Acidicapsa acidisoli: one gene and its partner. The protein of the gene in region 1 binds, or shares a complex with, the protein of each later gene. Links are inferred from orthologs where the notes say so. Each region holds a gene or a part of one and is shown in the gene's direction. Other genes may lie near its edges.

Region 1 (3,320 bases):
AATGACCGACATCACACGGCTGGAGGTTTGGAGTCCCTATCCACGGTCAATACCTAAGTAAAACTGACAGGTTTCCACATCACGTCTGTGTGATCGGCAAGCCGAATTGATTCTTAACTTATTGAGGGCGGGCCGGTGGCCTGGGCTGGGATGACGGCGCGCCGTAGGCGCTCTGGGTGCCGAGTCCTGTGGCGTGATATACCTAACCGGATGAATTATTCGAAACGCATCGGGTTGTTGCGGCGGCGGATGAGTGGGGCGGGGTTGCAGGGGCTGCTGGTAACGCATCTGCCGGATGTTCGCTATTTGTGTGGATTTACGGGGTCGAGTGCGGCGCTGGCGGTAACTCGCCGGGCGGTTCGATTGTTTACCGATGGACGCTACATCGTGCAGGCTGCCGAGGAAGTGCAGGTTGCGAAGGTGGAGATTGTGCCTTCGGCTCCGGCTGTGGCGGCGGTCGAGTGGCTGGCGGCGCAGGTTGCGTTGGGGGATGGTGCGGCTCAGGGCGCGACGGTCGGGTTTGATTCGGCTCATACTTCGGTGGCGGAATTAGAGCGGTTCAAGACGGCGCTGCCTGCGAAGCTGCGGCGGAAGCTGTTGATGCCGGGGAAGTCGCTCATCGAACCGCTGCGCTGGCTGAAGGATGAGGACGAGTTGGGCATCATGGCTGAGGCGGCGAGGCTGGGCGACAGCTTGTTCGAGCATCTGCTTGGTTTCATTCGGCCGGGGTTGACGGAAGCGGCGGTTGCGGCAGAGCTTGAGTATCAGGCGCGGTTGCGCGGGGCTGAGGGGATGTCCTTTGAGAGCATTGTGGCCGCGGGTGAGCGGTCCGCGCTGCCGCATGGCCGCGCGAGCCAGGCTCGGCTGCCCCGGCGAGGGTTACTCACCCTGGATTTCGGTGTTATCCTCAAGGGTTACTGCTCGGATATGACGCGTACCGTCTGCCTGGGCAAGCCGACCGCTCGTGAGCGCGAGGTGTACGAAGCGGTGCTTGCGGCGCAGGAAGCTGCCGTGGCTGCTGTGTCTGCGGGAGTGGAATGCGGCGAGGTGGATGAGGCTGCGCGAGGGGTCTTGCGTGTGGCCGACATGGCCGAGGCGTTCAGCCATTCGACCGGGCACGGCGTTGGGCTGGAGATTCATGAGGGCCCGCGGATTGGCGCGGGGCAGAAAGACAAGCTGGCGCCGGGCATGGTGATTACGATTGAGCCCGGGGCCTATTTTGCAGGAGAGTTTGGCGTTCGCATTGAAGACATGGTGGCGGTGACGAGGACGGGTGGGAATGTGCTCACGAAGTCCCCGAAGGCGCTGATTGAGCTTTAAAGCCAGGGACAGAAATCAAGGATCAGGAAAGACGGAAGCCGATCCTTCGCTGCGCTCAGGATGACAACACTTTTTGAGTTGGAATGAGTTGGAGAGCAAGAGCCAAGTATGAAACCAGACGGTTTGGAAGAGTTAAAAGAACTGATTGCTTTTTTGAAAGAGAACGAGATCGCCGAATTTGATCTGGATCGGGGCGATTTCAAGGTGAGATTGAAGTTTGCTTCGGCGGTTGTGCCGCCTGCGGCTCCTGCATCGGGTCTGGATCTGGTTTCTTTGGCGAGGCTAATGGGATTGTCCCAGCCGGGCGCGGCAGCGCCGGCGATGGCCGTAGCGCCGCTGGCTGTTGATCCCGCGTCTGCTCCGTCTGCTGGTGCTGCGCCTTCAGCGCCTGCGGTAGAGGCCGAGAGCCTGCACATTATCAAATCGCCGATCGTCGGCACGTTCTACGAATCGCCTTCACCCGGCTCGTCGGCCTTCGTTTCCAACGGCGACCGCATTGAAAAAGGCCAAGTCGTCTGCATCGTGGAAGCGATGAAGCTGATGAACGAGATTGAAGCCGACGCCAGCGGCGAAATCGTCAAGCGCCTTGTCACCAACGGCCAGCCCGTCGAGTACGGCCAACCTCTCTTTGCCATTCGAGTATCGTAATTTGCCCATGTTGAGGAAAGTTCTGATTGCCAATCGCGGCGAAATTGCGCTGCGCGTCATTAGTGCCTGCAAGGAACTGGGCATTCGCACGGTTGCCGTGTACAGCGAGGCGGATCGCAATTCGCTGCATGTGCGGTTTGCAGATGAAGCCATCTGCATCGGGCCACCACGACCGGGAGACAGCTATCTCAATGTGCCGGCAGTGATTTCGGCGGCTGAGATCGCCAACGTGGACGCGATTCATCCCGGCTATGGACTGCTGAGCGAGAATGCGAATTTCGCCGAGGTGTGCCGGGTGTCGAACATCAAGTTCATCGGACCTCCGCCGGAAGTGACTCGCTTGATGGGCGAGAAGGAAAAGGCGCGGCAGGCGATGAAGAAGGCCAAGGTGCCGATTCTGCCGGGTTCGGATGGGGTGGTTGCCGATGCCGAGGATGCGCTGAAGTGGGCTGCAGAAGTCGGCTATCCGGTGATTCTGAAAGCCAAGGCTGGCGGCGGCGGACGCGGCATGCGGATCGTTCGAAGCGCCGAGGAGTTGCCGAATCTTTATCACGCTGCATCGACTGAGGCTGCGAACGCTTTCGGCAACGGCGAGCTGTACATGGAGAAGTTCATCGAACGGCCGCGGCATATCGAGTTTCAGATACTGGCCGATGAGCACGGCAATGTCGAAGTGCTTTTTGAGCGCGAGTGCTCGATTCAGCGGCGGCATCAGAAGCTGATCGAGGAAGCGCCATCGCTGAAGGTAACGCCGAAGATCCGCGAGCACCTGAGCAGCACGCTGAAGCGTTGCCTGACTGAAATTGGCTACCAGAATGCCGGGACGATCGAGTTCCTGATGGATGAGGACGGGTCGATCTATTTTATCGAGATGAACACGCGCATCCAGGTGGAGCATCCGGTAACGGAGGCGATTACGGGCATCGATCTGGTGAAGGCGCAGTTGCGCATTGCTTCCGGCGAACGGCTGGATGAGATTCTGCCGAAGAAGGTCGAGATTCGGGGCCATGCCATTGAGTGCCGCATCAACGCGGAGCATCCACGCAAGTTCACTCCTTCGGCGGGGAAGATTACGGTCTTCAATCTGCCGGGCGGGAATGGAGTGCGTGTGGATACGGCGCAGTACGCGGAGGGGGTTGTGCCACCGTATTACGACTCGCTGATCGCCAAACTGATTGTGCATGGCAAGGACCGCGAAGAGGCGATTGCGCGCATGGAACGGGCGCTGGGGATGTTTGTGGTGGAGGGGATCGAGACTTCGATTCCGCTGCACCAGGAGATCTTTGCCGATCCGGACTTTCGCGCGGGGGATTTTGATACGAAGTTCATGGAGCGATTCCTGGCGAAGCGTT
Region 2 (3,181 bases), on another replicon or contig:
AAAGGGTTGGACGAAATAGGGGAGGGATTTGGACCGACTCTTTCACTCACTTCTCGGCATCCGTATGCCATCCCGAATTCATCCATTTCCCGTCCTTCATCACAAAAACCTCCGTAGCCCGCCCCGAATTCACGGACCGTTTCCCCTTCATCTCCGTTTCCACCTCGTAAGTCGTATAGAGAATCGCCACATTCCCATATCGCTGCTCCTCGGTATGCGGAAACGCCAGCCGCACCAGCTTCCCTCCGTCGGCATGAAACTTGGCCGCAGCCTCAAAGATCGCAGCCTGATGCTTCCATTCCTTCTCACCCGCGCTGATCACGATCGCATCCGCGGGAACCAGTCTTTTGAGCGTAGGCACATCATCTGCAAACCATGCGCGCCACACCGCCTCGCGCACCTCCTTCAGGTTCCCCTGGTCTATCACGCCCGCGGCATGAAGACCCGTGGCCATGGACATCAAAACGACAATCACGATAACCGCGCTAACCACAAGATTTGTGCGACGCATCTTCCCTCCAATGTTGTTTCGTTGCTGCAGGATCCATTCACAATTACCATCATGGCATCCGGCCCCGGCCGGCTCAACTCAATCCGATCGAATCACCGCGCCATGGAGCCCGTATGCCGTCACTTACCGAATCTATCTTCACCCGCTGGTCTGACATCCCCGTCGAGCCAATGAACCCGAAAATCGGCCGCCAGTTCGTCGTCGGCACCGGCACCATGCTCGCCCGCGTCCTTCTGGCCAAAGGCGCCCACGTCCCGCTGCACAGCCATCACAACGAACAGATCACCCATATCCTCGAAGGGGCGCTCAAGTTTCATCTCCACGAAGGCCCGAACGCCGCACCGCGAGAAGTCACTGTCTGCGCAGGCGACATCCTCTGCATCCCGCCCAACGTCCCCCACGAAGCCTTCGCCCTCGAAGACACCGTCGATCTCGACATCTTCAACCCCCCGCGTCAGGACTGGATCGACCGCGACGACGCCTACCTGCGCCAGCCCGACACCCCTAAGTAATGGGTCTAAGCCACACCGCTCCAAATTTCCACTGCATCAGCTAACCCGCTAACCCGCCAAAGCGCAAAGCGCGCCAACTCGCTAAAAGCACGGAAGCTCCATATACAATTGACCGGTATGGCTTGGTTCAAGCGCCCCAACCCGAATCCTTCACCAAACGACGGCGAGCCCAACGGCGACTCCAACGGAAACTCCAGTCAGGATTTCGCGGGATCGGCCTTCGCCCCGGTCTCCGATGATGGTTCGCCGGCCCGAGTCCGCACGGAAGGTCTCTGGGTCAAGTGCCCTGGCTGCCGGACCATCCTCTTCAAAGCCGAGCTTGAGGCCAACCTCCATGTCTGCGCCAAATGCGGCCATCACTTCAAAATCGGCGCACTCCAGCGCATCGAGCTTCTCCTCGAACCCGGCTACACCTTCGTCGACGGCAATCTGCGCTCCACCGACCCGCTGAACTTCACAGACATCAAGACATACAAATCGCGCCTGGCCTCAGCCCAGAAACAGACCGGTCTCAACGATGCAATCGTCACCGCTCTCGGAAAAATCGGCCACCACGACGTCGTCCTCAGCGCCATGGAATACGCCTTCATCGGCGGCAGCATGGGCGCCGTCGTCGGCGAACAGATAGCCCGGGCGATCGACCGCTCCCTTGCCACCCATCACCCGCTGATCATTGTCGCGGCATCCGGCGGCGCGCGCATGATGGAAGGCGTCGTGAGTCTCATGCAACTCGCCAAGATCGCCAGCGGCCTCGCCCAGCTCGACGAAGCTCGCATCCCATACATCTGCCTTCTCACCGACCCCACCACAGGCGGCATCACCGCCAGCTTCGCCATGCTCGGCGATCTCAACGTCGCCGAACCCGGCGCGCTCATCGGTTTCGCCGGTCCTCGCGTCATCGAGCAGACCATTCGCCAGAAGCTCCCGGAAGGCTTCCAGCGTTCAGAGTTCCTTCTCGAACACGGCTTCCTCGACGCCGTTGTCCCCCGCAGTGAACTCAAGTCCTATCTGGTCCGTGCATTGGACTTCATGGCCGTGCCCGCCTGACCCTGGTCCTGGTCCCGATCCAAAGTCCGACCTGAGGCCCTGTAAGGTTAGAATGGTCGCTGCAATCCTGCTTGCACAACGTTTGTAGTGACCATTTTTCTCTCAGGGAGCCTCGCATGAAAGCCGCACTCTTAGCCCTCTGCGCCGTGACGATCCTCTCGGCCGGAACCGTTCGCGCCCAATCCCCAACCCCGGAATCAGATCTCATCAATCCCGCCCGCCCGATCCCCACCGGCAAAGCCCCAGCCATGCAGGTCAAGCTCGTCAAAGACACCCCGGAAGAAAAGATCTACGCCATCGTCTTCCTCAAGGGCGACGAGGTCCTCAGCGGACTCACCGACTTCGCCATCAAGTACAAGGTTGGCGACGCCCACTTCACCGGTATCGGAGCCGTGAGCTCAGCCACCACCGCCTGGCTCGACCTCGAAAAGAAGATGTATCACCCGACCGTCACCAATCAACAGGTAGAAGTCCTGTCCCTGATCGGTGACATCGCCGCCTTCAACGGCAAGCCCGTCGCCCACATGCATGCAATCCTTGGCCGCCGCGACGGCACAACCGTAGGTGGTCACGTCTGGGAACTCAACGTCAATCCCACAGTGGAAGTCTTCCTCACCGCCAACACCACCGCCCTCGGCAAGCGACCCGACGCGGCCAGCGGCCTCAAACTGATCGATCCCAATCTATAACTTCAAAAAGCGAGTCGAAATAGGAGTTTTGACTCGCTGCAGCAACTGATTGCGCAATAGACCGGTTATCTAACTCGGTCAGTTCTGATCGTTAGTTTTCACCCTTCCTGCGCTTTTAGTGCTGCGACACAGGCAAGACACAATCGCCCGGCTGTTTAAATCTAACGCTACTTATTCTCATAGAATTAACAAAAAGATACAGGAAACCATAGTCGCTACTGGGATGTCATGAAACTGTAAATATCAAAGAAACAATCGGTTGCGCACCGCGATCCAAACGGCCATCCGCGTGCATTCATATCTTCCAGATTCCCAGCATTCCACGTCTGGTATTGCGCCAGCATTCTAGGTTTGAAGCGCATAAATGTCGGTATGACACACCGGCCAGCCCCAATGTCCCCTTGATAAACGACAAAATCTGG

Evidence for each region.
Region 2: the proteins of accB (region 1) and accD are in contact, whole or in part, in a solved structure (PDB 8UXZ), measured with the Escherichia coli proteins. The link is inferred for Acidicapsa acidisoli from one-to-one orthologs.

The regions. Positions count from the first base shown.
Region 1 is NZ_JAGSYI010000002.1:537,866-541,185, reverse strand. What follows is about bases 199-3,198. They hold accB (acetyl-CoA carboxylase biotin carboxyl carrier protein), read left to right. Parts: upstream 199-1,428; coding sequence 1,429-1,968; downstream 1,969-3,198. Other genes in these bases: accC (acetyl-CoA carboxylase biotin carboxylase subunit), read left to right, coding at 1,976-3,198; OHL23_RS12285 (M24 family metallopeptidase), read left to right, coding at 211-1,320. In the rest of the region: OHL23_RS12290 (hypothetical protein), read left to right, coding at 1-61; more of accC, read left to right, coding at 3,199-3,320. UniProt on the Escherichia coli protein: This protein is a component of the acetyl coenzyme A carboxylase complex; first, biotin carboxylase catalyzes the carboxylation of the carrier protein and then the transcarboxylase transfers the carboxyl group to form malonyl-CoA.
Region 2 is NZ_JAGSYI010000001.1:1,342,844-1,346,024, forward strand. The notes cover bases 240-3,100. They hold accD (acetyl-CoA carboxylase, carboxyltransferase subunit beta), read left to right. Parts: upstream 240-1,131; coding sequence 1,132-2,070; downstream 2,071-3,100. Other genes in these bases: OHL23_RS05350 (nuclear transport factor 2 family protein), read right to left, coding at 240-511; OHL23_RS05355 (cupin domain-containing protein), read left to right, coding at 625-1,023; OHL23_RS05365 (PPC domain-containing DNA-binding protein), read left to right, coding at 2,187-2,759. In the rest of the region: more of OHL23_RS05350, read right to left, coding at 47-239.